DNA from 4 places in the Brevibacillus nitrificans genome. Region 2 is predicted to be linked to each of the others. Evidence: riboswitches for the same ligand, from Rfam matches in the RefSeq annotation. Region 2 holds a riboswitch; each other region holds the start of a gene.

Region 1 (7,799 bases), on a different contig from region 2:
GTCCTATCCGGATCTTAAGGGAATCATTGCTCCGACTACTGTAGGGATTGCAGCAGCAGGTAAGGTTCTCACGGACAAAGGCTTGAAAGGAAAGGTACAGCTGACGGGTCTTGGTTTGCCGAGTGAAATGGCAGAATATATCGAAAGCGGCGTGACTCCATGGATGTACCTGTGGAACCCAGTGGATGTAGGCTACCTCGCTGGCTTTGCTGCTGACGCACTCGTCAAAGGGACGATTACCGGTAAAGTAGGAGATAAGTTCAAGGCAGGTCGCCTGGGTGACAAAGAAGTGATCCAGGATGGCGATGGCACACAGATCATGCTGGGCGATCCATTCAAATTCGACTCCAGCAACATCGGCGAGTGGAAGAAGGTTTACTAAGCAAGGCACAAAAACAGCGAACAGTCAGGACACGTTTCGTGTGATCCTGGCTGTTTTTTTATTGAAATACAGCTAAGTAGCTGCCGAGCTATAGCGTAGCCATGCATCTTACAAAGCTTTACACAAGTTTACATTCCCGGCATTGAACAAATCGGACAACCATTTCGAATATACTTGAGGCAGCGATTCGGTTAACGAACAAAAGCGAGGGATCACGCTCTTGACAGCAGGTGGTGAGCAGAAGAGGGAGGCGAGCTCACCAAAGAGAACAGTCGGTCTAAGCATACCGGAGAAAAGGAAGCAAACAGGGAGGTATTTCATGTACGCTGCAGGGGTTAACGGAGCAATCATACTTATTTGGATCTTAGTCGGTCTTGGAGTTGCAGCCATCGTAGGTTTGGGAGCGCTTGCCTACCACTATGTTGCTTAACACATCTGTCATAAAAATAGTGGATTGAAGTGACTTGGGGAAGGGCGGATCCATCTGTCTTTCCTTTTTAGTTGGAAACCGATGACCTCACCATTTGGAATTTTGTAGAGGATCGGTATAAGCGGAAAGTCTTGATCATTGGCATTCCTTTTTAAATGGGCTATGATGACTGTTGGTTGAGGCAGATTGAATAAATCCTTAAAAATGACGATAGAGCTGGAGGCGGTGCTGATGTATGAAGTGTATATCGATGGAGCAAGCGCCGGAAACCCTGGTCCCAGCGGTGCAGGTATATTTATGAAAAAGGATGGGGAAGTGGAACAGTATTCCATCCCACTGGGGAATATGGACAATCACGAAGCAGAATTCCGAGCTTTCTTAATCGCGCTGCAAATATGCAAAGATAAGGGATATAGCCAGGTCTCATTCCGGACCGACTCACAGCTTGTAAGCCAAGCAGTTGAGAAGGAATTTGTCAAAAACAACAGGTTCGTTCCCTTGCTTGCAGAAGCATTGACGCTTATTCGTCCCTTTGATTTGTTTTTTATAAAGTGGGTGCCAAGCTCTGAAAATAAAGCAGCGGATGAATTGGCAAGGGCTGCGATCCGAAACAGGAAGTCGAAAGGGGGAGCGGGGGGAAATACCGCAATTTAGAAGAAATGTCCCGCTCTTTTTCACGATAGAATGGGGGAGCTGAAATTTTCTCACGTGCATCTGCCATGGATCCGTATGTGCGATCCATGCGACACGGAAAGGAGTGCGTTTGTGGACACACAGCAGGACATAAACCGAGCGCAAGGAACATTCGGGAGCAAAGCGAACTTTACGGTGGTCATCGTCATGATTTTGGGTGTATTCGTGGCGATTCTCAATGAAACGCTGCTCAATGTGGCGTTATCGAAAATCATGGCGGACCTCGGGATTTTGCCTAGTACCGCTCAGTGGCTGACTACAGGATATTTGCTGATCATCGGCGTACTCATTCCGGTCACCGCTTTTTTGCTACAGCGTTTTACCACTCGAACGTTGTTTTTATCAGCGATGGGATTATTTACAGTGGGAACGTTCATTGCGGCGGTTTCTTCTGGTTTTTCCCTGTTAGTCTTAGGAAGGATTCTCCAGGCGGCTGGCACCGGCCTCTTGTTCCCGCTCTTGACCAACGTGGTGTTTGCCATTGTCCCGCTGGAAAAGAGGGGCTCCGCAATGGGAACGATCGGGATCGTCATCACGTTTGCTCCGGCAATCGGTCCGACATTGTCTGGAATCATTGTGGAGCATTTCAGCTGGCGATACCTTTTTTACGGAGTACTGCCCATCGCTGTTTTTGTGATGATCTTTGCCTTTATCAGATTGAAAAACGTCACAGAGACGACCAAACCAAAGGTAGATTTGCTATCGCTTCTGCTCTCGACTGTTGGATTTGGGGGAATTGTGTACGGATTTAGCAGTGCGAGTGAAGGACATGGAGGATGGGCAGGCTACTCAGTCTTGCTGCCGATTGTGGTCGGTCTCTTATCGCTGGTGCTCTTCACCATTCGGCAGTTAAAAATTGCGGAGCCTTTGCTTGACCTGCGAACCTTCCAGTATCGCATTTTTCGAATCTCTACCTTAATCATGATTATCGTGATGATGGCGATGTTCGCTGCGATGATGCTATTGCCGATCTTTCTCCAGAACGCCTTGGGTTACAGTCCGTTTGAGGCTGGATTAGTGATGCTGCCAGGGGGAATCATCATGGGCATCATGTCACCCATCACGGGCAGGCTGTTCGATAAATTCGGAGCGAAGTGGCTGGCGATTGTAGGCTTGATTTTGATTGCACACACCTTGCTGCAATTCGCGTTTATTACCGTTACGATCTCTTACCTCACGATCATGCTGTTCAATACACTGCTCATGCTGGGGATTTCCATGCTGATGATGCCCGTGATGACAAATGCACTCAATGAGCTGCCACCGCCTCTGTATCCACATGGCACCGCGATCATTGGGACGCTGCAGCAGGTAGCAGGAGCTGTCGGGACTGCCTTGTTGGTAACTGTCATGATGAATGGGACCGATCGATATTTGCAAAACTCCGCACCTGGCCAGGATGAATCTACCCTGCGTATGCTCTCGATGATTGCAGGAATGAAAAGTGCGTTCCTGCTGGCATTTGCTTTGGTTATCGTCGCTTTGCTTGCTTCCTTTTTCCTGAAGCGCGCAGGCAAACCGAAGCAGCCACAAGGCGCGAAGCAAGTGTCACCGAACTGATTAGGGAAAGAAGACCGTCTCTGACGTACCGAAGGGATGGTCTTCTTTATGCTTGTTGACATTTGGTAAATTTCACTATACAATTATCTTGAATTTGAGATATTTCTCCAATAAAATGGTGAGACGCGACTTTTTCTCCCCATAAATCTCTAATTTAAGATATACGATTTCGAGAGGGGTTATTCCGATGAGTGAATTTACAAACCTGGTGAAACAAAGAAGGTCCGCAACAAAATTTATACCCGATGTAGAAATATCGGCAGATGAGCTCGATGAGATCTTTTCGCTCGTGAAGTTTGCTCCCTCTGCGTTCAACTTACAGCATACTCATTATGTCATCGTCAATGATGCAGAAATGAAGAACAAAGTCTTTGAAGCCGCACAAAAACAGTATAAAGTGAAAACTGCATCAGCGGTGATCCTGGTCCTGGGCAATCAAGAGGCACATACGCAGGCAGGGAAAATCAATGAGGGGCTTCTCCAGCTGGGGGTAATCGATAAGCGGGAATACGACGACACTGTCTCCTCGATCCATCGGTTTTATGAAAAAGGGGGCGAGGCGTTAAGACGCGATGAAGCTATACGATCTGCAAGCCTGTCTGCCATGCTGTTCATGCTGGCAGCCAAAGAGAAAGGGTGGGATAGCTGCCCGATGATTGGCTTTGATCCCGAAGCGATTCGCGAGCTGCTTAGCATCCCAGAGCAGTACGTACCGGCATTGATGATCACGATAGGCAAGGAAGATATGTCGAGCCAAAGAGTCCGAGGCTATCGCAAGCCAGTTGGAGAGTTTGTCAGCTATAACCAATTTACTGTGAAGTGAAAAGCAGGTTTACATAAGGGCGAAAGCATTTCAACGAATGAATGCTGCGGCTGGGTGGATACTAATATCGTGGAAAGTCCCGCCGAGTACAGAATGTTGCGCTGAATATGCAGCCGCTATCTGCCCAGGTAAAAAACAAAACCAAAAACGCCGGGCCCTAGTTACAGGACTCGGCGTTTCTATCCCTTTTCATTATCCGATAAATTCTTGAACCCAGTACCCGTTCACAAAACCTACACCGATTTTGGTGAAAGCAGGATTCATGATGTTTTGACGGTGGCCTTCACTGTTCATCCATTGGTTCATGACTTCATCAGCAGTTTGTTGGCCCATCGCGATGTTTTCACCAGCGGTCATGTAAGACACACCAAATTGTTTCATCATATCGAATGGAGAGCCATACGTAGGGCTTGTATGGTCAAAGTAGTTGTTGCTGGACATGTCAGCCGCTTTTGCTTGTGCGACCTTGTTTAGGGAAGCGTCCAGCTCCACTGGCTTCAGGCCTGCTTTAGCCCGCTCCTGGTTAACCAGATCAGCTACCTGCTTCATGACAGCGGATGCGTCAACTTGCTTTTTAGCTGGCTTCGCGGGTTGTGGAGCAGGTACCGGCTGCTGTTGAACCGGCTGTTGTACAGGCTGCTGAATAGGTGTCGCGTATTGTGGTTGAACAGGTTGTTGCATCACGGGTTGATAGCCGTATTGTGCTGTATATGGGAACGATTGAGTTTGTTGTTCAAGGGCCGCGGCAGAAGCTGTGTTAGAAAAGCCGGAAAGAACAAATCCCAATCCCAAAGTCGCGATCGTAATTGTACCAAGGCGTTTCATATTCACATCGTCTCCTTTTTTTGGCCTACGAGGTTAGCTGACGGATTCGGATTGAGGAAACAACCCTACGCACTATGGCGATTCACCCCATGCAGATCTCTCATCTGCAAAAGAAGATCCCCCGCACTTCCATTCGAGAGGAAGTTTCGGCTGTTTTGTTTGGCATGACCCAGAATAACAGAGATTCACCTGTGAATGAAAGGCATAAATTTTGGTAGGATTCATGTGTTATATGCGGACGCGGGTCGAGAGCGCACGTCTTCCTTGCAAGAAACGACTGACTAGATCGGTATCAACAAGTCGTTAAACTTGCTCTTAGCGCTTGAAGGAAGACAAATGATTCTTCAGATGGCAAGCCAGTTGAATTTTTAGCATGTCCTCCTGACTGTCAAATCGAAGACCTAGTCGTTCCTCGATGCGTTTTAAGCATTGAGACAGGGTATTGATACGAATATGAAGTTTCTTTGCCGTATCGATCGCGGATCAGTTACATGCCACATACTGCATGAGCGTTGTCTCCGAATCACTGCTTTGAATGTGGGCCGCGCGCAGGGGAAGGAATATTTCTTCGGAAAACTTCTCGATGTCCTGCGAGGACTGATGCAGAAAAAGCGATTAATCCCAATCTCTTCGTAGCTCATGAGACCGGATTGGTGCGGTTGATTAAAAAAGAGATGGTCTTCTGGGCTTCCTCATAGCTTTTGGCTATCTCTTCTACATTGAGGTAAGTACCACCGATACCACCGTAAAGGAAATGTTGATCGGTGTTCAGCCATTCCCGAACAATCGTTTCCAGCTGTGAGGTGATATGCTTTATTTCAGCAGCCTCATTCACGGAAAAAAGCAGCGTGATTTTGTTGTGAAATCCAAAAGTCCGTTTATTGATGGCGGATAGCCGTTGATTGATTTTCGATAGCAGCCGTTGCAGCCGGGCTTCCACTTCATAAGGTTCAAAAGATCCAGGGATTTCGCATTAGCAAACAAACGTATAGGTGTTGATTTTAAAAGGAAGGGAGACAATCATGCATCCTAATAGCACCGACCCAATGAAGATCGGGTATAATGCCTCTAAAAAGATCATAATGTTTGGAAAACTACTGGTTCATCCCAGTAGTTTTTTCGTTTTTCCTACATTGCCATCCAAACAAACGAAATGTTGACAAAGTCCACTAAATCAACTAGATTAATTGTTGACTATGTCCACTAAAGGAGGCCAACCATGAGCCTGGATGAAGGCATCATCGCAGATATTCGGCAATTCAATCGCTTCTATACCAATATTCTTGGTGTGTTAAACAAGCATGTATTGGATACCGGATATACGTTGACAGAGGCGCGGGTTGTCCTGGAGATTGGCTTCATGGAGCCGTGTATTGCGAATCAGCTGGTCGAAAAATTAGACATGGATCGCAGCTACATGAGCCGAATCATCTCCAAGCTCCAAAAGGATGGGCTTCTCGAGAAGGAAAGCTCCCCATTGGACAACCGGACGAGCCTGATTCGACTGACTCCAAAAGGGGCGGCGTTGTTTCAACAGCTGAACGAAAGATCGGATGAACAGATCGAGCGGCTGCTAGATGGGCTATCACCAACAGAAATCAGTGAGGTACGTTCTTCGATGTTGTTTATTCAAAGCAAAATGAACCGATTGGAGAGGGCGCAGAATGATTCGATTTGAAAATGATTATACAGAGGGTGCACACAAGCGGATTTTGGAGCGGCTATGGGAAACGAATGAAGAGCAGACATCCGGGTACGGGACGGATGAGCATTGTGAAAAGGCGAGAGCGTACATTCGAACAGCGTGCGACGCACCGAATGCCGATGTCCACTTTTTAGTGGGAGGAACGCAGACCAATACGACTGTGATCGCCTCCATTCTTCGCCCGCATCAAGGTGTCGTGAGTGCCACTACGGGCCATATCGCTGTGCACGAGACAGGGGCCATTGAAGCGACTGGTCACAAAGTTCTCACCGTGCCGAGTGAGGATGGAAAAATTCAGGCACATCAAGTCAAAGAAATATACGATGCCCACTGGAACGACGTCACTCATGAGCATATGGTACAGCCTGGCATGGTGTACATATCCCATCCGACGGAAAATGGAACGACCTACACGAAAGCGGAATTGGAAGCGATCAGTAAGGTTTGCCGGGAAAACGGGTTGCCATTGTTTCTAGATGGCGCTAGGCTCGGATACGGTCTCGTTTCTGAGGAGTGCGATTTGACACTGGCTGATGTGGCAAGACTCTGCGATGTCTTTTATATTGGTGGAACAAAAGTAGGTGCGCTGTTTGGGGAAGCAGTCGTTATGATGAACGATGCCCTGAAAAAGGATTTTCGGTATATGATCAAGCAAAGAGGTGGCATGCTGGCGAAGGGAAGACTGCTGGGGATCCAGTTTGAAACTCTGTTTGAAGATGGCCTGTATTTTGACATTTCCCGTCATGCGGTCCAATTGGCGATGATGATTCGAGCTGCATTTGCGGAAAAAGGCTTTTCGTTCCGCTACGACTCGACAACGAATCAGCAGTTCCCGATTTTGCCCGACGAGATCTGCAAGGAATTGGGCAAAAAATATTCGTTCTCTCATTGGGAAAAAGCGGATGAGACGCATAGTGTTGTGAGATTCTGCACCAGCTGGGCTACGAAAAGGGAAAATGTAGAGACGTTGATCGAGGATATTCGGGCGTTGTAAAAAACGAGTCCGTAGCATCAAAACAAGGCAGCAAAGTAGAAGAGGACGTTATCTTATGTCCAAAGCTACTTCTGCCTTGTTTTGATTTAGTCTCTTCATTTTTTGTAAATAATTTTCCGGGGAGATTTACTCATAATATCACTCATAATTTCAGCTAAATGGGACGGCATGTATTTGATTCGGTTCATTATCCATTGTTGGATGACGCTGATGAATACGGAGGAGAAGTAGTAGCTATACAAATCTCTATCGTCAGTCGTCAATTCATGATCGGATGATGCAATCTTTTCATAAAAAAACTGATGGAGAGCAGAAAACATCCTTCCCCAAAAAACAGGGACGTTCCCTTCGTGAAGGAGAACCCGGAAAATATGAAAATGCTCACCC
Region 2 (7,799 bases):
CGGATAACTCCGGAAAACCAGATTGAGAGAGGGTGGCGACGACGTACTTCCAGAAGCGAATCAGATCGTTATCCATCTCGTCGAGGGAAAGCCAGGCACAGCGTGAGGGGTGCTGGGCTGCCCATTGGCTGAGCAGCGTTGTTTTTCCGTAGCCGGCAGGAGCGCATAAAGTAGTCAGCTTGCGCGTCAAGCCTTCTTCTAGCTGTCGAAGCAGCTGGTTTCGCGCAACGTTGTTAGGGCGAATCGCAGGCGTAGTTGTCTTGGTTCTGAGCATAATGGAACGCAAGGGACTCATAGCTCCTCCTTTATTGAACATCCGGTCATCTATTACCTCTACCCACATTATACTTGCTGGTAACAAGAATCGACATTTGAAATAAAGAAATCCACGAAATGTCAGACCCCTTCCCTTTTTGCTCGAATTCGTCGGATTTGCGCGAGAAATGTTCCATCGCACCGGACAAGCTTCAACAGGCTTCACAGCTCGCTCCATCTAGAATGGGCGTAGAAGCGTGTAGAGAGAGGTGCATGGAAATCGGACGGTGGAAGATTCTGTTTGCAGGTGCGATTGCGATGCTCTTGGTCGCAGGAAGTACGATAGGGGCTGGACGAGTTTTGGCAAATGACACTTCTGTCAACGTCGCCACACCCAAAGAGGATGAGGTCATTCGTGTCGCATTTGCAGGAGACATCATGCTGGATAAAAGTGTGGGGGTGCAAATCGGACGAAACGGCGTCGACTACCCCTTTTTGAAAACGGCAGCCTTCCTCAAGCAGGCGGATCTAACGATTGGCAATCTGGAGACATCTGTCAGTACACGAGGTCAGGCACAGCAAAAAGAGTACACGTATCGCTCCAAACCGCAAACGCTCCAGGGCTTGGTCAACGCAGGGTTCGATGTGGTCAATCTGGCCAATAACCACTCGCTGGATTACGGCATGGATGCTTTGTTTGATACGATGGAGCATTTGAAAAAATACCAGCTTGGGTACGTCGGGGGAGGAAAGAACGAAGCGGAGGCTTTTGCGCCTTACATCCGTACGATCAAAGGAAAGCGGGTCGCCGTCATCGGATTGAGCCACGTCTTGCCCAATCGGCAATGGTTTGCTGGGAAAAACAAGCCTGGACTGGCCCACGCCTACTCGTATGAGCCGATGCTTTCCTATGTCAAGAAAGCGGTAGCACAGTCCGACATCACGATCGCGGTCATGCACTGGAATCTGGAATACAAGGACTACCCGGAGCCGTATGCGCGAGAGATGGCGCGCAAGCTGATTGACAGCGGAGTAGACGCAGTGCTCGGGTCACACAGTCATTCGGTGATGGGGGTGGAGTATTACAAAAACGTCCCGATCTACTACAGCGTGGGCAACTTCGTCTTTACCACCTCGTACAATCCGAAAGGGAGAGAGGCGATGATGGTGGAGCTGACTTTTGGAGAAAAGGATACAACCTCCAAAGTCATCCCGATCAAAATCGCCAACGGTCAGCCAGCTCCGATGGATGCGGCGAATCGGAAAAAGATGATCGATAAACTAAATAGACTATCGTTTCAAGTGAGGCTGGATGCTGAAGGAAATGCTGCCCGAGAGAGAGTGACCGATCATTGACGAAGAAGAGATCATCTGGTGCAGCACTTCCGGATGGTCTTTTTGTTTTGTCTCCGGAGAGGGGTAAATCTTTTTAATCAGAGTGGACAAGGTAGGATATGGGAGGGATTTTCTGGATATGCCTGGTAAAGACGGTTAACTCTCCCTTAGGGGACCTTAAGCCAGAATATAGGGAATTTTCAAGGGTGAGTCATCGAGAGAGGCTATGATAACATGAAACGCGTGTTAACCATAACGGATCATGAGAGGAGATAGACGAACACCTCCCAATCAAATATGGGCCTAGTTCCGTCACGTACGGAAGCGGGGGAACCACCTTAGGGGTTAATTCTGTGATGCACAGAAGGGATGCAGCTCTGCCATCCTACCCGTCAGCTAACCTCGTCGGCTAAAGCAGATTAACTTTACACCATTTGCTTGAAAGCGCATGTTTTGTACACAGGGAGCGCGTATTTCCTGTTGGGGAATTCCCTTGTACACAGCTTCTTTGACATGCCTTCCAGCGAGAAAACAGCCGGCGCATTTGCTTTTCCATGTGGGGATGGCCCTCCCGAATCATGGAAGGAAGTGCGCTGGCTTTTTCTATACACGGAAAGTGGAAAGGGGAAGGAAGGATGAAAAAGAGAAACTTCATGAGATGGGGATGGACAGTGATGCTGTCGTGCAGCTTGCTGGCAGCTGGCTGCGGATCCGGACAGGAAGCTTTGCCAAGTGCGGGGAATTCGCCGTCCCAAGCAACGGAGAGCACATTGGAAAAAGCGAAGAAACAAGGGTTTGTGACAGTGGGTTTTGCCAATGAAAAGCCGTACGCCTATGCGACACCTGATGGCAAGCTGACAGGAGAAGCTGTCGAGGTCGCTCGGGCTGTCCTCTCCAAGATGGGGATTAACGAGATGAATGGCGTGCTGACGGAGTTCGGTTCCCTGATTCCGGGTCTGGTTGCAAAGCGATTTGACATCATCACAGCAGGCATGTACATCACACCGGCCCGCGCCAAAGAAGTTGCGTTTGCCAATCCGGAGTACAGCATAGGGGAAGCATTGGCAGTGAAAAAAGGAAATCCGCTAGAGTTGCGCAGCTATCAAGACATTGCCGCTAATCCCAAAGCGAAAATCGCCGTCATGAGCGGGGCGATTGAGATGGAATACCTGGAGAAATCCGGTGTGAAAAAGGATCAAATGGTGCTCGTACCTGATCAGCCATCGGCTATCGCTGCCTTGCAGGCTGGCCGTGCAGATGCCATCACGATGACAGGCCCATCTCTGCAAGCTGTTCTGGAAAGTGCGAAAGACAGCAATGTGGAGCGGGTAATGGATTTTGTCCAACCTGTAATCGATGGGCAGAGCATCCGCGGATACGGAGCAGCCGCTTTCCGCAAAGAGGACGAGGAATTTGTCAAAGCGTACAATGAAGAGCTGAAGAAGCTTAACGATTCAGGAGAGCTGCTGAAGATCCTCGAGCCGTTCGGCTTTACCGAACAGGAGCTGCCTGGGGACAAAACGGCTGAAGAGCTGTCCACGCAATGATGGGGGCTGCGTCACGGAAAGGAAGGGATGAACATGAATGAGACCATGCAGATGATTCCTTTTTTGCTCAAAGGGGCAGCGACAACCGTGCAAGTGACAGCACTCTCGGTACTGGTTGCTTTCTTCGTTTCCTTTGCTGCGGGCTTCGGCAGATTGTCTAAATGGCTGTGGGTTCGTTCCCTGACTAGCGTTTATGTAGAAATATTTCGAGGAACCTCTCTTCTGGTACAGATGTTTTGGCTCTTTTTTGCCTTGCCGCTGTTGGGAATCGAGCTGCCCCCGATCGTTGCGGGAGTCATCGCTCTGGGGCTTAACTACGGAGCATACGGATCGGAAGTAGTGCGGAGCTCGATTGTAGCGGTACCAAAAGGACAGACCGAGGCAGCCATCGCATTGAACATGTCACCTTTGCTTCGTATGAGAAGAATCATCTTGCCGCAAGCATTTGTCATGATGCTTCCATCTTTCGGGAATCTGCTGATAGAGCTGTTGAAAGGAACCTCTCTTTTATCCTTGATCACACTGGCTGATCTGACGTTTCAAGGAATGCTGCTGCGCACCTTTGATTCATCCAGAACATTTGAAATATTCGGACTTATGCTGGTGATGTATTTCCTGATGGCTTATCCGCTGACTCTGGCAATGCGGTGGCTGGAGCGGCGTGCTTCGGTAGGGAGGGTGTAGCCTATGTGGAGCTGGTCATTCACTTGGGAAATCCTTCCCCAGATTTTAGAAGCGATTCAAACGACGATCCTTGCAACCGTGATCGGGTTTGCACTTGCTATTGTAGGGGGACTGATACTGGCATTCGGACGCAGAGCGAAGCAGAGATGGCTTTCTGTAGTAGTGGCGGGAATCATCGAGTTTGTGCGCAGCACTCCCCTATTGGTTCAGTTGTACTTTCTTTTTTACGGACTTCCTGCGATCGGGATCTCTTTTGGACCATTCACTGCAGGGGTCCTCGGGCTGGGCATTCACTACAGCGCCTATCTCTCCGAAGTGTACAGGTCGGGCATTGATGCCGTTCCCAAAGGGCAGTGGGAGGCAGCGAAGGCACTCAATTTTTCCAGAGGAAAGACGTGGTCACGAATCATTTTGCCGCAGGCCATTCGTCCGATTGTTCCCGTTCTGGGCAACTATTTGCTCGTAATGTTCAAGGAAACCCCGATTCTCTCCGCTATCACCTTGGTAGAGATGCTTCTGACAGCGAAAATGATTGGCTCCGCCTCGTTTCGTTATTTGGAGGCCTTTACGCTGGTAGGAATCCTGTTCCTTGTACTCAGCTATGTTTCCACTTTGCTGATTCGCAGGCTGGAGACGAGATGGGGACAGCTTTAAGAAAGGAGGACTATATGAAAACAAACCAAGGAGCATCTCCTGTCGTAGTCTACCGCGGCGTAAGCAAGTCGTTCGGAGACAATCAAATCCTGCAGCAGATCGACCTGTCCATTGCACTGGGAGAAAAAGTGGCTGTGATTGGTCCGAGCGGTTCGGGGAAGACAACACTCGCACGGCTGCTGATGACATTGGAGGAACCGACTTCAGGGACGATTGAGGTAGATGGCCAACAGCTATGGCACAAAACAGTAAAGGGGAAGCTTGTACGGGCGGATGAGAAGCATTTGCACGCGATCAGGGGAAACATCGGGATGGTTTTTCAGCACTTCAACCTGTTTCCCCACATGAACATTTTGCGCAACTGCACGGAAGCTCCCATTCACGTATTGGGCTTGAGCAAGCAGGAAGCCACGCAAAGGGCGATGGCCATGCTGGAAAAAGTAGGGCTGGCAGACAAGGTGGATGCTTATCCAGCCCAGCTTTCGGGAGGGCAAAAACAAAGGGTGGCGATCGCACGTGCTCTGGTTATGCGTCCCAAGGTAATGCTGTTTGATGAAGTGACCTCTGCGCTTGATCCCGAGCTGGTAGGCGAAGTGCTGAATGTAATCAAAGGAATTGCCCGAGAAGGCGAAATGGCGATGCTTTTGATTACGCATGAAATGGATTTTGCCCGAGATGTGGCAGATCGTGTGATATTTACCGATGGCGGCAGCATCGTGGAGCAGGGTACTCCCGAGCAAATCTTTTATCATCCGCAAAGTCCTCGCCTTCAAGCCTTTTTACGACGCTTTCGAGCGGGATGAATATCTGATGCTCGCCGAAACGATGAAAGGAGGTGATGAATTGAAAATGATTAGAGGTACACGTATTCAACTGCAAACGCCAAAAGCAGAGCAAGGATTTGCAATGTGGCAGTTGGCAAGTGATTCCGGTGTACTCGAACCGAATTCGTCTTACGCCTATCTGATGTTTGCGAAATTTTTTGCAGAGACCTGCGTGCTTGCGGTCGAAGAAGGGATACCCATTGGTTTTGTCACCGGATTTATTCCCCCCGGCTCTCCTCAGACACTGTTTGTCTGGCAGATTGGCGTCAGTGCCGCACACAGAGGCAAAGGAATCGGTAAGCATATGCTTCGTGAACTGCTTCGTCGACTAGAAAGCAAGAGCGTTTGCTACCTGGAAGCAACTGTGACTATGAGTAACGATGCTTCAAAAGCCTTGTTTACGAGTCTAGCAAACGAATATTCCGCCCGTTACCAAATCAACGAATGCTTTTCAGCCGAGATGTTCCCAGAAGGGGGGCATGAGGCAGAGTGGACGTATCGAGTTGGACCCATTCCCATTCAATCCTGAGGAGGTTACGCATGAAAGCCATTGCAGAAGCGAGAACACCCTTAACCGTATTTGAACAAATGGAATCCGAAGTGAGGAGTTACTGCCGCAGCTTTCCGGTTGTTTTTACCAAGGCGAGTGGCCACATGCTTTGGGATCGTTCGGGCAAAGCGTACATTGATTTTTTTGCTGGTGCAGGTGCTCTCAACTACGGGCACAACAATCCAGCGATCAAGAAAAAGTTGATTGAGTATTTGCAGCAAGACGGACTGACACATAGCTTGGACATGGCGACAGAAGCAAAGGAGGTGCTGCTGCAGACCTTTAGGGAGACCATTCTCAAACCGAGGAGCCTTTCTTATAAAGTCATGTTTCCTGGACCTACGGGAACCAATTCTGTGGAGGCTGCCTTGAAGCTGGCGCGCAAAGCTACAGGGAGAGAGACCGTCATGAGCTTTACCAATGGCTTTCACGGGATGACCATCGGCTCCTTGGCTGTTACAGGGAATCGGATGAAGCGAGGGGGGGCCGGCATGCCTCTTACCCACACCATCGCTATTCCGTATGACCAATACATGGGAAGCGAGCTGGACACGACGCTCTATATTGAGCGGCTACTCGAAGACGATGGCAGCGGTGTCTCTCTCCCCGCAGCTATGATCCTCGAAACCGTTCAAGGAGAAGGGGGGATTAATGTTGCGAGCATCGAGTGGCTGCAGAAAATGGAAGCGATCTGCCGCAAGCACGGGATTCTGCTCATTATCGATGATGTGCAAGCGGGCTGCGGTCGTACCGGTAGCTTCTTCAGCTTCGAGGAAGCCGGAATTGTGCCTGATATCGTCTGCCTTTCCAAATCAATAGGCGGCTACGGTCTGCCATTTGCCCTTACGCTGTTCAAGCCAGAGCTGGATATATGGCTGCCAGGCGAGCATAACGGCACCTTTCGGGGAAACAACCTGGCTTTTGTAGCAGCGACGGAGTCCTTGCGCTATTGGAAGAATGACCAGCTTAGCCGTTCGGTTCTGGCAAAAGGAAACATTGTCCGTACTCGTCTGGAGAAGCTCAAAAAAGCGTACCCCTTCCTCCAAGGAAAGGTGCGTGGGAAAGGCTTGATGCAAGGCTTGGCGGTAGGAGCAGAGGGCATGGCAGAAAAAATATGCGCGAAAGCTTTTGAGCGAGGACTGATTCTGGAGACGTCCGGTCCCAAAAGCGAAGTGATGAAGGTGATGCCGCCACTTACGATTACCGAGGAGGCATTGACAGAAGGATTGGATATTTTGGAGGCAAGCATTCAAGCGTGCAAAGAGGAGGAGAAAGAACAATGATCGTAAAACACCTAGCAGAAATCGTGGGAACGAAAGATGACATCGATACGCCTACATGGAGCAGCAGACGCTTTTTACTGAAGCAGGACCAAATGGGCTTTTCGCTGCATGATACGATTATTAAAGAAGGAACGGAAACCTATATTTGGTACAAAAACCATCTCGAGGCGGTCTATTGCATCGAGGGAGAAGGCGAAATCGAGGTTGTAGGTGGCGAAACCTATGCGATCAGACCAGGGATGATGTACGCCTTGTCCGGCCACGAAAAGCATTTTTTGCGAGCCAAAAGTCAAATGCGGATGGTTTGCGTGTTCAATCCACCTTTGACCGGGCGTGAGGTTCACGACGAAGAAGGCGTGTATCCATTGGACGCCGAGTAAAACGATAGATACCTGAAAAGGAGTGTTGTCGGTATGACGCAAGATCTCTATCCTTCCCGCATCAGGGAACAACCATCTATCATCGAGCGTGTCGATCCTGTTGTGTACCGAAATCACAAGACGGACGAAGGCCCTCTATCTGCACAATCGCTGGCCAGCTATGAGCAAAAAGGGTATCTCAGTCTTCGTGGATTTTTTTCCTCGGAGGAAGTGCAAGAATGGCGAGATGAATTGAAAAAGCTCTGGCGGGATAATCGGGGTTCTTCGCGCAAGGAAGTCATTGAGGA
Region 3 (7,799 bases), on a different contig from region 2:
GAGCTTCAGCACCTCCAGCTCACGAGGAGTCAGCTGCTCGTGTGGCTGTGCTTCTTGACCGTGACGGAAACGGGCCATGATCTTTCCTGCTACCCGCGATTCCAGTACTGGCTCTCCAGCGGCTGCGGATCGGATCGCCTTGGCAATTTCAGCGGCCCGGGAGGTTTTCAGCAAATAGCTGAAAGCTCCGGCTTCAATCACAGGATACACCTTTTCATCATCGATAAAGCTCGTCAGCACGATGACCTTGCTCGCCGGACAAGCCTCTCGAATCCGTCTGGTCGCTTCTACACCGCCGATGCCTTCCATGACCAGGTCCATCAGGACGACATCCGGATGAAGCTCCACCGTCAGGCGCACCCCTTCTTCGCCGCTGCCCGCCTCTGCTACGACTTCAATGTCATCCTCCGTAGACAAATACGCCGCCAATCCCATCCGTACCATCTCGTGATCATCTACCAGTAATACGCGAATCACAGATACATTCACCCTTCCCGTTCCGTCTGTGACATCAGAGGAATCCGCACTTCGATTTGCGTCCCCTTTCCGACCGCGGAGTAAATCTCCATCGATCCACCCACTTCTGCTACCCGCTCCTGCATGCTGCGCAAGCCATACGAGGTCAGCTTCTCCCCTTCCGGATCAAAGCCAACGCCATCGTCCGTCACACGCAGTCTCACCTGATCCTGCAACGTAAACAGCTTTACCGCGATCTGGCTGGCTTTGGCATGGCGAAGCGTATTCGAGAGAGATTCCTGCAAAATGCGAAACAGGTGGTCCTCGATGCCGCTTGGCAATCCCACGACCGCTTCGATTTCCCAGGTAATCTCCATACTATTTTTACGTGTCAGCTCATCCAACAGTTCCAGAATGGCTTCCTTGAGCGTCTTGTTCTGCAGGGTTGCCGGGCGCAGATGCAAAAGAAGGGCACGCATCTCCGCCTGGGCTGCCGCCGCCATTTCCTCTACGAGCTCGATCTGCTGCGCCGCACGCTGCGGATTCTTTTCGATCAACCGTTTCAGCGCGGCGGTCGTCATGGCGATCGCAAACAGCTGCTGACTGACAGCATCATGCAGCTCACGCGCCAACCGCTGCCGCTCTTCCGTCACGGCAGCCTGCTTGAGCTGGTCTGCCAGTGCCGCATTGTGATTGGACAAACGCTGCAGGGAGGCCACCTGCTCTTCCCATTGGGACGCCAGCCGGTTCAGCTGCCAGCCCAGCTCGCCGATCTCATCGACACCAAGCTCCGGAACGCGGTAGGAAAGCATCCCCCGGCCCAGCTTCATGGCAGCTTCCCACAGAACGCTCACCCGCTTTTTTAGCAGATTTCCATATATATAAGAGCAGATCAGCCCCACCAATGCACCGGCAGGCATGGAAACCACGACCGCCATCAGCTGCGCGACCCAATCCGGCTCTGGCGGAAGCTCTATCCCCAAATACTCAACCGTCCACAAGTGCACCCGAGGATCCTGTATCAGCTCCGAGTACCAACGGACCAGCTGCGGATCGTCTTTCCAAACGAGATGAAGCGCAAAAAAACAAACAAACGCGACGGTGACCGTAGCTATGGACAATCCCATGCCGTAGCGGACACTTTGCCATTGAATACTCGCTAATCGCTGTCGACGCATTCGCCAGTACCTCCTAGATGTACTTGACTTTGATATCGCCGACAAGCAGCGAGATATGCAAGCTCACTTTATTTACCGCCCGGTCGTAATGATCCGAGCGAATCATGATACTGCGGTTGATTCCTCCCTGACGGTTACTGAAAACCTCCAGATCGCCGACAGACAGCTCAGCCGATACGGATACTGGCAGATCGACAGGCACGTAGATCGTCACGTCGCCAATCCATCCCTCGATGTTCAGCTGCGCTTCTTCCGTCATCAGCATTGCGCGCGACAAATCAATCACGACATCGCCAATTCCATGCCAAACATGCAAGTGACTCAGCTCAAAACGGCCGGAAGTCAGATGAAAGTCCCCGATCAGCGAACTGCGTGAATCTTTTGGTAACGAGCGAGTATGCCCCCGCATCTCGATTGGCTCGGGCTTTGTCGTGCTTGGCTCCTCGGGCATAACCGCTCCAGCCGCGTGCTCCTTTTTGGAGAACCACTTGACCACTGGATCCGATTCCCGCGATTTGCCGCGAATCAGTCGATAGCCGAAGTAAACAAACAAGGCGGGGATGACCAACCCGAACAAGTCATCGATCCCGATGCCAAACCACATTTCCAAAGCAATGATCACGCCAAGGCAAAAAAGGATACCGCCGCCGATTCGTTTATGCTGCCCCCATAGACGGAAACCAAAATAGACCAGCACCATCGGCCACAAATCAAACAACCCGAACGAAATAATATGCAAACTGTCTAAAAAGAGACCAATCCCCGTCAAGATGATCAGGACACCAGCCAACATTTTGTGCACGCGGGACAGCTTCACGAAAGTCTCCTCTCTTACGCCCCATGCCGATTATCTTCACTTCTGTCCGTTACGACATGTATAAATGAATGCAGGTGGAATGTTCAGCAGAGTAAAATCGGTTTCGACCCAGCTAAATCGCTCCTGCAGCTCAGCTTGGAGTTGTAGCGAATATTGGAATGTAATGAATAGCCCCCCTGGAGCCAGTACGGACTGGACTTGATCCAGGATTGCTTCCCGTAGTTCTTTCGGAAAATTGGCAAAGGGCAGCCCTGAAATGATGACATCCGCCTGGCCAAGCTTCAATTCCTCCAAGTAGTGAGACAGCATGGTCGCTTCTTCCCGAATCATGACATCGGGAAACCGGGACTGCAGCATGGTCCGAAATTGGGCATCGCGCTCCACAAGCACGTACTTAGCATCTGGACAAATGTTTTGATAGATCCTTTGGGTAAATGCACCCGTCCCCGGTCCAAGTTCCATGATGACATTCGCCTTGTCCCAATTGACACGGCTTAACATTCGCTCACATAAAAACCGAGAGCTGGGGGTAATACTACCGACGCGTCCAGGCTCAGCGATAAATCGTCGTAAAAAGACCAAAAAATCTGCCAAGAATAGAACCTCCTAGGGGAAAAGCAGCCTGGTTGACAGGCTGCCTAATTGCCACAATCTATTCTACATCTGGCGCCCCTGTTCCTGTAAGTCAGGCCTTTGTTTCGGGTGCAGCCGATGTTTTGTTTTCTTTCAAGGATGCTTTGATATTGGCCAGCTCTGCATCCAAATCGTCTTTTTCCAGTTCAGACAGAGCGTTGCTCAAGCCCATGCTCGTTTGACGCCATTGTCCGCTCATTTGCGCTTCCGCTTCCATCCGCATCACTTTTTCTTCCATGCGGGCAAATCCTCGGCCAGCTGTCTGATTTCCGATACCGACGACAGCAGAATTGACCTGCTTTTGTGTACGAGCTACTTGGGCACGAGCCATCAACGTAAACTTTTTCGCTCGCATCTTGTAAAATTCCTCTTTAAGCTCCGCCAGTTTTTCACGCATCTGGCCTGCTGCTTCCGCTGCGGACAAGTAGAGAGTCTCATATTCCTGAGCACGGTCCTCGTACTGCTTCTTGTCAGCCAGAGCGCGGCGTGCCAGCTCGTCTTCCCCTTCTGTCAGCGCGAGCTTCACTTGGCGATCGCGTTTTTCAACTAGGGCTACAGCTTCCTCCCATTGCTGACGGAACTTTTTCTCCAAAGCTACCTGACGGGCAACCGCCACCTCAACCTGTCCAATTTCCACTTCCATGTCACGCATGTACTGGTTGAGCATAACTACCGGATCTTCCATGGAATCCAAAGCATCATTCACCGAAGCTACTGTCAGGTCACGCAAGCGTCTAAAAATACTCATTTGTTATTTCCTCCTCATCATATCACATCGTTTGGTTTCATCCAAAAACAAGTGGCTCTACTTTTTCGTCATGCCCGATTCCCAATGATCCAGGGCGTCTTCCTTTAAAACTCGTTGTGCCCACTGTCTTTCCCACTCGGCTGGTGCCTCCTTGGGAGGATCTTTATGGCGGAGCAGACTGTATCCGAGATAGATCAACCCAATCGCCAATATGCCGTGAAACAGCAGGTGCAGCTTCCCAATCAGCATCAGAAGACCAAAGGTGAAAATCAGCACTCCCCAGAAGCGGGAGCCTCCATGGCCCAGTACTTTGCGAGCTCCGTAAACCATGATCAAACCGGGAATGACCCATCCTAAAACATCACCAAAATCAATCCCTATCTGATCAAGAAGAACCAGCCCACCGATCAGGAGCAGAACCAGCCCGAGTAAGAACTTGCCAGACCGTTCGCTCATTCCATCCTTCCCTCCAATCACCTTCATTGGTGCAGGTGTTAACCTTATGGCCTTATTGTATCCTCCAGCATAGGCGCCCCATAACGGGCGGACGGTTGGTTTTTGTCTCCGTCCTTGGACGGATGCTCCTTCCTGCCCTAATCGGACATGCCTTTTCCCGCATCTTTCTCTTGCAATTTCGAGCGTTTTCGTTACAGGATCAGACAAAACTTTGTGACGAAATTGTGAATAAGCGGTGCAAAAAAAGGAAAACACGGACTTGCAACGAATCCCATTAGGAGTGCGTGTAAAAAAACATCGAAAATAGCCGAGTTCCGCTAGGCGGAAACGGGGGAACCATGTATTTCTGGGGTGAATGGTTGCGCTTTTTGGCAGCCTAGGGAGTCCTTTCGACCGAATCCTTCAGCTAACCTCGTAGGCTCTTGAAGGGAGCAGTTTCTTTTGCGCAAGTTGCTAGTATCTTTATTTATCGTCGGATTGCTTGCAATGGGAACCGGCGCTGCACAAGCTGCGGAGGCGAATTCTCCTCTGACAGATGTCGTCAGCGACCTGTACGGTGTCCCTTACAAATCTTCCGGCACCACGAAAAAGGGCTTTGACTGCTCCGGATTTACGCGCTACGTATTTGATGCGTTAGGTGTAGACCTGCCACACAATTCTGCTGCCCAGTACAAATTGGGAACGCCAGTCGACAAAGGTGATTTACAGCCTGGTGATCTGGTTTTCTTCCAAACCAACGGTCGCAGCATCTCGCATGTGGGCATCTACATCGGAAACGGCACATTCGTGCATTCGGAAACTGGTCGCGGAGTCGTGAACACGAAGCTGAGCGACCCCTACTATTGGAGCAAACGTTACGTCGGCGCAAAGCGTCTGAATGTACCCGCTCTGGTAGCAAAGGCTGAAACTCCGAAAAAGGAAAACGCGGTGCAAGCAGCATCGTTGCCGGAAAATCAAGCAAAACAACAGTAGTTCGGCAAAAAAATGTAAAGCCAGGGACTTCGCGTCTCTGGCTTTTTCTGACGAAATTTAGGACCTGGTGTCAGGATGTGACCTCACTTATTCGCATTTCCTAATGAGTTTGGAGGTTCACTTGCCCTTACCTACTGTTTGCGTGGTATGATAGGAATAAGTAATTAAATTATTTTGATCGCCTATGCGCGAACACTTATATAATGAAGTAACTGGGGGTAGATCCGGTGAAAGATCATATTTTGATTGTGGATGACAATCTGGAAATCATCGAATTGCTAGAGGATATTCTGGAGAATGAAGGATTCGAGGTGTCCACCGCCGAGAGTGGCGAGAATGCGCTCGATTTGTTGAAAAATAGCGAAAAGAAGCCAAGTCTGATTTTGCTCGACATCATGATGCCAAACATGAGCGGCTACGAGCTATGCTCCCAAATTCGCCGGGAATGGGACCTCCCTATACTCTTTTTAAGTGCGAAAGGGAAGGCTGTCGACAAGGTCGTCGGTTTTGAGATCGGGGCAGACGACTACATCACCAAGCCTTTTGATACCGAAGAGCTGCTGGCTCGCATCCGGGCTCATCTGCGCCGCTATGAACGCATTCGCAAGCATACAGAAGAACAGCCGGAGAAAGAAGCCGTAGGCTCTCCTATTACCGTATTGAAGTTCAAGGACCTGGAAATTCATAAAGAGACGTACTCCGTCTACGTCAGCAACCAAAAAATCGATCTGTCCACCAAAGAGTTTCAGCTGCTCACCTTCTTGGCGGAAAACGCCGGGATCGTCTTTACCCGCGAGCAGATCTACGACCGCGTCTGGGGATATGGCTACGGTTCACTCAACACCGTCACGGTGCATATCAAAAACCTGCGTGAAAAACTGGAGATGGACCGCCAGTTCATCAAGACGCAATGGGGGACAGGCTACGTATTTATCGGGGAGAAGCTCTAAATGAGTCTGCGCAACAAACTGTTTCTATCTTTTATAGGCCTGCTGACCCTGAACATTTTGCTGTTCAAGTTTGTCTTCCAGGACATCATCGTTGATCAGCTGAAAAACGACCGCCACTCGCAGTATCAGTACGAGAAGGATACGGCGGAAAAGGTGCGCCTGAATCAGCTGCTGCGCTCCAGCAATTTCAAGGACCCGACAGAACGGCAGGAGCTGGAGAAGCAGCTTCCCGAGGATCTCATGTACCGAATGGTCGTAAAGGATGCGAATGGCAACATCATCTTCAACAAGACCTCGCAGGCATACGACCTGAAAGTACCGACTCCCTCCCCTGCTCGCCCCTCCCCGAAAAAGGGAGACTTGAAGGTTGTAGCCGAATATCATTTTCAGCAGGAGCCTCCGCTGAAAGGGGAAACGGTCATCTACTTTTACACAGACGACTACGACATTATGGCGACAAAAGGCGTTTCCATGATGCTCTGGTTTATTTATGGAAGCATCCTCCTGGTCGGACTGGTGCTTTTGGCGCTCTTCCTTCGCTGGATATTGCGTCCCGTCAGTGAGCTTTCCCGTGTGACCCAGGAAATTCGCGGGGGAAAACGTCTGGTTTCCTTTACGTATCGCTCTCATGATGAGTTTGGGCAGCTGTTCCGCTATTTTGGGGATATGGTGGACGAGCTGCGCTATTCCGAGGAACGCCAATCCGAGCTGATCGCGGCGATTGCCCATGATTTCCGCACGCCTTTGACCACCATCAAAGGGTATGCCTCGTATATCGGGACCGGACGCGTGACCGATCTGGCGCGCATCCAAAAGCAAATGAACAAAATCGAGAGAAAGACACTGGATCTGGAGCATCTGCTGGACGAGCTGCAGGATTTCACGCAGCAGAGCATCGAGGTACGGCTCCATATCAGCCGCATTCACGTCAAAACGTTCATGAAAGGGATCATCGAGGATTATGTGGCGAAGATCCAGGAGGCAGGTCTATCCTTTCAGTGGAAGCTTCGCGTCTCCAACGAGCTCCACATCGAAGCAGATGAAAATCGCCTGCGCCGCGTCATGGAAAATTTGATCAACAACGCTATTTACTACAACAAGCCAAACGGCTCCGTCCTGATCACCTGTGATCAACGGGAAGGCCATGTCTTGTTTTCCGTGATTGATAAAGGGGAGGGCATCGCTGCAGAGGATTTGCCGAAGGTGTTCACCAAGTTTTATCGGGCGGAAAAATCACGGAATCGCAACAACGGCGGGACCGGACTCGGTTTGACTATCTGCCAGAGCATCGTCCGTCGTCATGGCGGTGAAATCACGGTAAACAGCGAATTGGGGATAGGAAGCAGCTTCTCCTTCACCATCCCCTTCTACCCTTCGTAGTTTATTTAGATTTATATCCAGTTAACATATTCTTTATTTTTGTTTGATATAGTACAAGATGTAAGCATGTTGCTTTCAGTGATAAATAACCCCCAGTTCGGTATCTGACACAATGCGGCACATCCGTTCGTGAAAAGATGCCTTTTTTTTGTTCTCAGAACGATTTTTATCCTCTTTTTTCCAGGCGCATCCGCAAACCGTTTTTCGGA
Region 4 (7,799 bases), on a different contig from region 2:
TAGCAAAATTCATGCCATTTACAGGGAGTTTCCCGCTCCGTTCACCTGCTGCGCACCCGCGACACCTCCAGCATCGTCCCCACTCTTCCGTTTATTCATTGCTGGGTAAGCTATGCGTTTTTGCATAAAGACATCCCCTATTTTCATTCCCTCCAAGCCAGTAGCACGAGTAGAAAGAAAAGCGAATGTGTTTGGCACATCTATTGCTAGACGAAATAGGTGCAGCATATTTCAGCAAAGGAGGCTTGTGCCCCATGACGGACAGCCTTATACGGATTGAAATTCGCAGCCGTGCTGCTGGTGGAATGGCTCGATTACGACGGAATCCCCCTTCTATACGCGAAAATAACTGAATTTTTTTTATTAAAAGTTTTCGGATGCGCTTACAATCTATTTTGCGAAGGGGCTTGATCATGAACAGATCCGCAGAACCAGAGAAAATGCCTACCCTAAAAAGAAGCTTGAAGCTATGGCACGTCATCGTGCTCGGTTTGGGATATTTGACGCCTCTCACTGTTTTCGACACGTATGGGATCGTCACGCAGGAAACAAACGGCCACGTTCCGACCGCTTATTTGCTAGCACTCGCAGCCATGCTGTTTACCGCCGCCAGCTACGGAAGCATGGTCAAGGAATTTCCGGTAGCGGGCTCCGCCTACTCTTACGCTCGCCAGACCATTAACGCCCACTTTGGTTTTCTCGTCGGCTGGGTATCCCTCTTAGATTACGTCTTCTTGCCCATCATCAATGTGCTGCTGGGAACGATCTATCTATCAGCGGCCTTCCCAAACGTTCCTTCCTGGATCCTCGGTCTGCTGCTCGCCGCGGTGACCACAGGTGTCAATCTGTGGGGGATCAAATCAACCGCCAATTTCAACACGCTGCTCGTCGTGTTTCAGGTATTGGTTGTCGGTATTTTTGCAGCGTTAGCCATTCAGCATCTGACCGGGACCAGCCCAACAGGCAGTGCTTTTCCCATTACACCGTTTTACGGAGAAGGCATGTCATTTCCGACACTCATGGCAGGGGCAGCCATCCTTTGTTTCTCGTTCCTGGGCTTTGATGCCGTGACGACCTACACGGAAGAAGCGATCAATCCGATGAAGACCATTCCACGCGGTATTTTTCTCGTTGCCCTGATTGGCGGCGTCATCTTCATCATCGCTTCCTATTTCACCCAGCTGGCTTTTCCGTCCGTTGCGCCGTTTCAAAATCAGGACTCTCCTTCTCCTGAGATGTCCATGATCCTCGGCGGTGACCTGTTCCATTCGATTTTTGTCGCAGGCAGTATTACGGCTGCACTGGCTTCAGGGATCGCTTCCCATACGAGCGCATCCCGACTCTTGTTTGCAATGGGGCGGGAAAATGTCCTACCCAAAAAATGGTTCGGCAAGCTGCATCCCGTCAAAGGCATTCCCGTCGGCAATGTCCTTTTCATCGGGATCGTCTCCCTCTCATCCCTTTTTCTGACGCTGGAGACAGCGCTTGCGTTCATTAATTTTGGCGCGTTGACCGCTTTTACTGCCGTGAATCTGTCTGTATTCGCCCATTTTTACATTCGCAAAAAGCAGCGCTCTGCCAAAGACACTCTCAAATATTTGATCTCCCCGCTGATCGGGGCCAGCTTTGTCGCCTTCCTCTGGGCCAATCTCGACAGCCACGCGTTGACTCTCGGAATCGCTTGGACGTTGATCGGCATTGGCTACTTGCTGTTCAGTACCAAGGCATTCCGCAAAAGTCCGCCGGTGATCGACTTCGAGGAATCCATGTAACCCAGCGGCGTTCGCTCGGGGCAGCAGCTGGCATCGTTTTTGCAACAATCCCTCGAAGATCGGAATCACAAAATTTATCAGGCTGAGGTGACGACCATGTCTTTTGACTATCTGTACGATCAATCGGAAACGATGCTCTCCCGCTATGTAGCTTTTACGACAGACAATAACCGCTATGACCTGGGGCTGTTCTACTCCCAGCACTTTGATGGGAAGAGCTTTGTCCTTTCCTTGCAAAACATGCAGTCCGTACTGATTTCCTCCGATGAGATCGCCTTCGACCACGGCTGGGTCGACAAGCTGGCCATCCGTGCAGAGGACGTGGAGGTCGTATCCAGCTTTTTGAAAAAGACGCTCTCCAGCCTGTTCCACAATCACGATCTTGATTGACAGAGGTGAGTTCCAAAGATGAAAGTCACATTCGATATTGTGAGCAACTGTCACGGAGTGGTTGAGCGTCTGCTGTTGGAGGAAGGCTCCTACGTCTGTGAGAGAGAAACTCTCTGTCTCGTAAAAACCAGCGGAGGGAAGTTGGTGGAGGTGCCGGCTATGTTCAGCGGTTACCTCTGTAGCTATCACGTGAGGATCGGGGATCGCGTCGGCGAGGAAGGATGCGTGGCTTCGTTGTCCGAGAATGCCTTGGAGCTCTGTGTAAGCAGCGATTGAAAAGCAAAGCAGCGTCGGTCTAAGGGTCTCATTCTCCCTCAACCTGACGCTGCCTTTGCTTTTTTACACGAGACTTCGGCGTGCTCGAATCTCTTCCCTTGCCTTGTCATTCATTCTCGCCGGACTCCATTTTGGTTCCCAGACGAGTGAGACCTTGACGCCTTTGACTCCCGGTACTGCGGCGGCTGCCTCTTCTACATTCGTGACGATTTCATCCGCCAGCGGGCATTGGGGTATCGTCAGCGTCATTTCAATATTTGCTTGCCCATTGTCCTCTACTGCAACCTCATACACGAGTCCAAGGTCCACGATATTGACTCCCACTTCTGGATCGAGCACTTCCTCCAGTGCTCCCCAGATGGCATCTTCCGTTTTCAAAGCAAGCACCTCTTTTCCACGATTTGCTACACTTTAAGATGCCCACTGGCAATCGCTACTTATTCGTTCTTGCGGTATTCACGCGATAGCTCGCTCTTTTTTCGATTTTTCCAATCAACATGTCAACGAGAACGACGAGGACCGCTGCCGGGATCGCCCCGGCCAAAATCTTCTGGTCATCGGTCGTAGAAATTCCCCGCATGATCATTTCTCCTAGGCCGCCTGCCCCGACGAATGTCGCGATCGTCGCAGACCCTACCGCAACCACTGCGGCAATACGGACTCCCGCCAAAATGATCGGCAAAGCAAGCGGCAGCTTCACGTAGGTCAGAAGCTGCAGGCGCGTCATGCCCATGCCTGTTCCTGCTTCAATCATACTCTTATCCACGTTTTCCAGCCCTGCATAAGTGTTCTGCACAATCGGCAGCAGGGAGTAGAGAACCAGCGCCACTATCGCTGTGCTGTACCCCAATCCGAGAAAGATCATAATGATCAAGAGCAGCGAGATCGTCGGAATCGTTTGGACGGTATTGATGATCGTTTGAATGGTCACAGCGATCTTCGGATTGCGTGTCATGAATACCGCGAGCGGAACACCGATCACGATCGCCAGCAAAATGGCGATGGCACTCATGTACAGATGCTCTCCTGTCAGCTCCAGGATCTGCCCGCCATACCTCGAAATAAATTCAAAAGCATTCAACGAGCCCACCTCCCTTTCGCGTTACTTTTGAAGCAAGCCTTGCTCCTGCAAAAACGTCCGGGCGATCTCTTCCGGGTCGCGTTTCTCGATGTCCGCCTGATAGTTGAGCGCGGTCATGGTTGGCGTATCAATTTGATTACTCAGCTTGTTAATGAGTTCGGTTAGCTGCGGGTACTGCTTGAGCGTATCGTTGCGCACGACAGCAGAAGCTCCATACGGCGGGAAGAAATGCTTGTCGTCTTCCAGCGTGACCAGATTAAATTCCTTCAGGCGCGAGTCCGTGGAGTAAGCCAGCACAATATCTACCTCTCCATTTGCAACGGCTTTATAGACCAGACCGATATCCATCGGAGTCTTTTTACCAAAATCAAAGCCGTATTCCTGCTTGAATGCCTCATACCCGTCATTGGGGCGCTCCAGCCAGCTCGCATCTGTACCGAGATGCAGCTCCCCCGCTACCTTTGCCAGGTCGGAGATTTTTTTCAGCTGGTATTTATCCGCGATTTCCTTGCGTACCGTAAACACGTAGGTGTTGTCAAAGCCGTAAGACGGGAACCACTCCTGATCAAACTTCTCCGCTACGCCTTTTTTCACCAGATCAAAGGCTTCCTGCGGGTCTTTGCTGAATTCCTTCAGCCCTAAGCTACTTGTCAGATCCGTCCCCACGTAGCGGATAGCTGATATTTGAATATCGTTATTCTCCATGGCCTTGAGCACAACAGGAGTTGCCCCCAGTCCTCCAACCAGATCGACCTTGATATCGGAATTCCCCTCGATGACCTGCTTGAGCATCTGTGCCATGATCGTCTGCTCGGTCGTTGGCTGATGCCCGATTTTCACGACATTACTGGAGCCGCAGCCTGCAAGCAGGACTACCGAAAGAACGGCCGTAACAAAAGCGTATATCCATCTCTTTTTCATAGATTGCTCCCCCTTAATTCGCACGATTGCTTCTCAGACCTTTTGGTGTGCAAACATTTTGTATTTTCCGTGTAATGAAATCGGCTATCGTCGCCAGCATTGCGGTTGCAAGCGCTCCGGTCAAAAGCATGTTGTCGTTTGCAACCCCAAGTCCGGTAAACACCAGATACCCGAGTCCTCCTCCTCCGATCACCGCAGCGAGCGTCGCCCAGCTGATGGTATAAATAGTGGCCGTCCGAAATCCACCCATGATAATCGAGATCGAGAGGGGCAGCTCCACCTTCCACAAGATCTGAAAGCTGGTCATCCCCATTCCCTTCGCCGCCTCTTTCAGCGCGGGGTCTACCTCCATGATGCCGGTAAAGGTGTTGCGAAGCATGGGCAAAAGCGAGTAAAGAAACAGTGCCACAATCGCGGGTACGGCCCCGATTCCCAGCAGCGGGATCATCAGCCCCAAAAGGGCAAGGCTGGGAATGGTCTGCAAAATATTGACAAAGCCAATGACGTAGCGGTTCATCTTTTCCGTTCTTGTCAGGATGATCCCGAGCGGCACAGAGACGAGAAATCCTGCCATGACCGCGACAAACGAAATGTAGCTATGCTCCCAGATCAACAATAAAATCTGCTCGTGCCTCTCCTGGATGAACTGAACAAATTCACTCATGTCTTCCCCTCCCTCTTTTTACGAAATGCTCCAACGGGGAAGCGTCGCTTTTTTCGTCGACGAGACTGCCTGTCGCTCCTGTGCGCTTTTCAACCGCTTGATTCCGATAAAGTCCGCCACAAAGGAATTGGCAGGACGCTGCAGCAGCTTCTCGGGAGAGTCCACCTGTACCACAGCGCCATTGTTCATCAAGCAGATGCGATCGGATATCTTGATCGCTTCGTCCATGTCGTGCGTCACAAAAACGATGGTCTTCTTGATCGTCTTTTGCAGCCTTACAAACTCATCCTGCAGCTGCTCCCGGCTGATCGGGTCCAAAGCACTGAAAGGTTCATCCATCAAAATGATGGGCGGATCTGCCGCCATGGCGCGGATGACGCCAACACGCTGCTGCTGTCCACCGCTCAGCTCAGCCGGGTATCGGTTTTTGAAAACCTTCGGGTCCAGCCCGACCATGTCCAGCAGCTCATCGACCCTTTTTTCATACTGCGCTTGGTCTGCCTTTTTCAATCTGGGTACCAAAGAAACATTTTGCCCAATCGTCATATGGGGAAACAAAGCGATTTGTTGAATCACATATCCGATATTGCGCCGCAGCTCAACGGGATCTCCCAGGGAGACATCCTCCCCATTGATCTCGATTCGCCCTGAGGTAGGCTCGATCAGGCGGTTGATCATTTTCATGGTCGTCGTCTTGCCGCATCCACTGGGTCCGATCAAGACGAACAGCTCACCCGCTTTGATTTGCAGGTCAAGCTTTTGGATGATGGAGACATCGTTGATGCGCTTCTCTACGCTGTGAAAGGAAATCATCTACCCCAACTCCTCCTCAAAAATTTTATGAAAAGAAAAAAAGCCGACACACTGCGTTTCATCAGGAGGGCCCTTCCCGACAAAAGCAAATGAGTCGACTATTCTCTCACATACAAATATGAACAAATAAGCTTGATAGGTGCGGACGACCCATGCCCGGATAGAGCAAAAGCCGTTTGCACATAAAGCAAGCGGACAAAAAGAAACTTGTATGCATGATCTGCTTTAGCCGACGAGGTTAGCTGACGGGTAGGATGGCAGTTTGCATCCCTTCTGTTTTCACAGAATTAACCCCAAAGATGGTTCCCCCGTTTTCGTCAGAGACGAAACTAGGCCCGTATTTAATTAGGTAACAATAAAAGGTTACCATAATGTTTCCAGTGGCTCAAATCTGAAAATTCTCGATATTCCCCCCTCTCTGTGGCTCAGCGGCAGTTGACCGTAATCTCTTGCCTTATGCTTGCTTATCCTGCCATTTCCTTTTAAATCCATATCATTCTTGCATTCTATTCGTAAAAAAAGAGCACGAACATGAAATCGTTGACCTAGGAATGATGGACCCATTCTTTCATCCAGTGCTCCTGATCCTGCAAGTAATACGTCCGAGGATACACCTCTGGGTAATCACCGATAAAGGTAGCCCACCAGAAAATCCCCGCTCCGTGAATCTTTGCCCCTGCTTGGCTGGCATTGACCAAGCCCTTCGCGGCGGAGTAGATGTTTTCCACGTACGGATCGTGATAGACCACTCCTATCTCTTCTACCGTTCTGCGTTCATAGGCTGGCATGATGGGGAGCAGCTGGCAATTGCCTTTTGCCGAGAGAATAGCGTCACTGTATCGCTTCATCTCCGTTGTCCATAGCGTTTGATAGGCGTAGGGAGAATCGATCGGCGAATCCCATCCCATTTGATCGTACACCATCGGATTGATCTGATTGACGATGGAGGCAATTCTTTGGATATACGCGTAGCTCCACTGTTTTTCCCCGCCATACTGAACGGGCGCAGCCACCGAGAAGTAGCGATTGCCGCTCAGCGCATGTTCTCGCAAATAGCGAAGCATATTTTCCAGTTCGCGGTCGTCTGTGAAAAAAGGTTCCATGTCGAGATGAACGCCATCCACCCTGTACAGCTTTCCGTCCCAGAAAATGCCTTCATGGACGAGCTTCTGCACGATCTGATTCACATTTTGATGAAATGTCTCTGTCCCGAAAAGGGGGTTCGGCTGTTCGTTTCCATTCTCGTCCTTTGTCAGCCTTTGATTAAAATTAAGCACCGCAATCACCACTTGGTCCGGTGCAGCTTCCTTGGAGTATTTCAGCCATTGTGCCAGTCCGGCATAGCTCCTCGCGTCGAGCATCCCCCATTCCGTCAGCATGCCAACGTCCGCCATCTGATAGCGAATTCTCATCTCACGCAATTGCTTTACACGGGCTTCGATCTCTGCGGGAGCCTGGGACTCGGCAAACCAGTCATTCGGCAGAAACGCTGCATTATTCGTATGGCAATCGAAGGTGCACGAAGCAGGGACAAGGCTTATATCATCAAAATAAGAAACACCGCCTGCGATGGCATGATAGACATAGACGTACACCTGTATGTGAGCCGTGCCAGGCACAGTCGTAAAAGATAGCGATTTTTCCACAAAGGCAGGGCTCTTGAAGGTAAGCGTCACTCTTCCCCCTGGGATTCGTTTTCCGTTCTTGTCCAGACATTCTGCCCCGATAATCCCTTCTTGGCCGAGTCTGTTTACGCTGCCTTTTCCTTTCAGTATGTACGTCTTTCCCGGGACAGCAGCGTCGATGATCTGGCCTGCTCCCCCCTCAGCCTGATCGACGGCAGCAGCGTTACTCCCGCTGTTTTTGGCTGCCGGGGTCAGGT

Evidence for each region. A riboswitch is a leader RNA that binds a small molecule or an ion and turns the genes downstream of it on or off. The one in region 2 is predicted to bind cyclic di-AMP.
Region 1: linked by a shared signal. The riboswitch ahead of EDM59_RS06855 (CAP domain-containing protein) and the one ahead of ehuB (ectoine/hydroxyectoine ABC transporter substrate-binding protein EhuB) in region 2 are both predicted to bind cyclic di-AMP.
Region 3: linked by a shared signal. The riboswitch ahead of EDM59_RS18295 (C40 family peptidase) and the one ahead of ehuB (ectoine/hydroxyectoine ABC transporter substrate-binding protein EhuB) in region 2 are both predicted to bind cyclic di-AMP.
Region 4: linked by a shared signal. The riboswitch ahead of EDM59_RS30710 (ABC transporter ATP-binding protein) and the one ahead of ehuB (ectoine/hydroxyectoine ABC transporter substrate-binding protein EhuB) in region 2 are both predicted to bind cyclic di-AMP.

The regions. Positions count from the first base shown of each region.
Region 1 is NZ_RHHU01000003.1:1,075,591-1,083,389, reverse strand. It holds gene rhaS (rhamnose ABC transporter substrate-binding protein) at 1-382, shown strand, start outside; gene EDM59_RS06870 (reverse transcriptase-like protein) at 1,044-1,466, shown strand; gene EDM59_RS06865 (MDR family MFS transporter) at 1,653-3,065, shown strand; gene EDM59_RS06860 (nitroreductase family protein) at 3,253-3,888, shown strand; gene EDM59_RS06855 (CAP domain-containing protein) at 4,081-4,713, opposite strand; cyclic di-AMP (ydaO/yuaA leader) riboswitch at 4,721-4,875, opposite strand; gene EDM59_RS31740 (helix-turn-helix domain-containing protein) at 5,029-5,190, opposite strand; gene EDM59_RS06845 (CdaR family protein) at 5,351-5,653, opposite strand; gene EDM59_RS06840 (MarR family winged helix-turn-helix transcriptional regulator) at 5,933-6,391, shown strand; gene EDM59_RS06835 (threonine aldolase family protein) at 6,378-7,412, shown strand; gene EDM59_RS06830 (TetR/AcrR family transcriptional regulator) at 7,508-7,799, opposite strand, start outside.
Region 2 is NZ_RHHU01000021.1:28,792-36,590, forward strand. It holds gene EDM59_RS27850 (winged helix-turn-helix domain-containing protein) at 1-295, opposite strand, end outside; gene EDM59_RS27855 (CapA family protein) at 529-1,611, shown strand; cyclic di-AMP (ydaO/yuaA leader) riboswitch at 1,881-2,015, shown strand; gene ehuB (ectoine/hydroxyectoine ABC transporter substrate-binding protein EhuB) at 2,226-3,137, shown strand; gene ehuC (ectoine/hydroxyectoine ABC transporter permease subunit EhuC) at 3,165-3,821, shown strand; gene ehuD (ectoine/hydroxyectoine ABC transporter permease subunit EhuD) at 3,825-4,475, shown strand; gene ehuA (ectoine/hydroxyectoine ABC transporter ATP-binding protein EhuA) at 4,490-5,278, shown strand; gene ectA (diaminobutyrate acetyltransferase) at 5,325-5,828, shown strand; gene ectB (diaminobutyrate--2-oxoglutarate transaminase) at 5,840-7,132, shown strand; gene EDM59_RS27895 (ectoine synthase) at 7,129-7,512, shown strand; gene thpD (ectoine hydroxylase) at 7,546-7,799, shown strand, end outside.
Region 3 is NZ_RHHU01000011.1:61,529-69,327, forward strand. It holds gene EDM59_RS18265 (response regulator) at 1-477, opposite strand, end outside; gene EDM59_RS18270 (HAMP domain-containing sensor histidine kinase) at 486-1,634, opposite strand; gene liaF (cell wall-active antibiotics response protein LiaF) at 1,648-2,451, opposite strand; gene EDM59_RS18280 (class I SAM-dependent methyltransferase) at 2,488-3,045, opposite strand; gene EDM59_RS18285 (PspA/IM30 family protein) at 3,137-3,832, opposite strand; gene EDM59_RS18290 (LiaF transmembrane domain-containing protein) at 3,890-4,288, opposite strand; cyclic di-AMP (ydaO/yuaA leader) riboswitch at 4,584-4,725, shown strand; gene EDM59_RS18295 (C40 family peptidase) at 4,730-5,260, shown strand; gene EDM59_RS18300 (response regulator transcription factor) at 5,488-6,210, shown strand; gene EDM59_RS18305 (sensor histidine kinase) at 6,211-7,590, shown strand; gene EDM59_RS18310 (cytochrome P450) at 7,757-7,799, opposite strand, start outside.
Region 4 is NZ_RHHU01000030.1:4,482-12,280, forward strand. It holds gene EDM59_RS30675 (APC family permease) at 414-1,772, shown strand; gene EDM59_RS30680 (SAV0927 family protein) at 1,869-2,162, shown strand; gene EDM59_RS30685 (biotin/lipoyl attachment domain-containing protein) at 2,181-2,438, shown strand; gene EDM59_RS30690 (metal-sulfur cluster assembly factor) at 2,502-2,816, opposite strand; gene EDM59_RS30695 (ABC transporter permease) at 2,872-3,519, opposite strand; gene EDM59_RS30700 (osmoprotectant ABC transporter substrate-binding protein) at 3,541-4,440, opposite strand; gene EDM59_RS30705 (ABC transporter permease) at 4,454-5,104, opposite strand; partial or broken gene EDM59_RS30710 (ABC transporter ATP-binding protein) at 5,162-5,917, opposite strand; cyclic di-AMP (ydaO/yuaA leader) riboswitch at 6,131-6,263, opposite strand; partial or broken gene EDM59_RS30715 (glycoside hydrolase family 18 protein) at 6,463-7,799, opposite strand.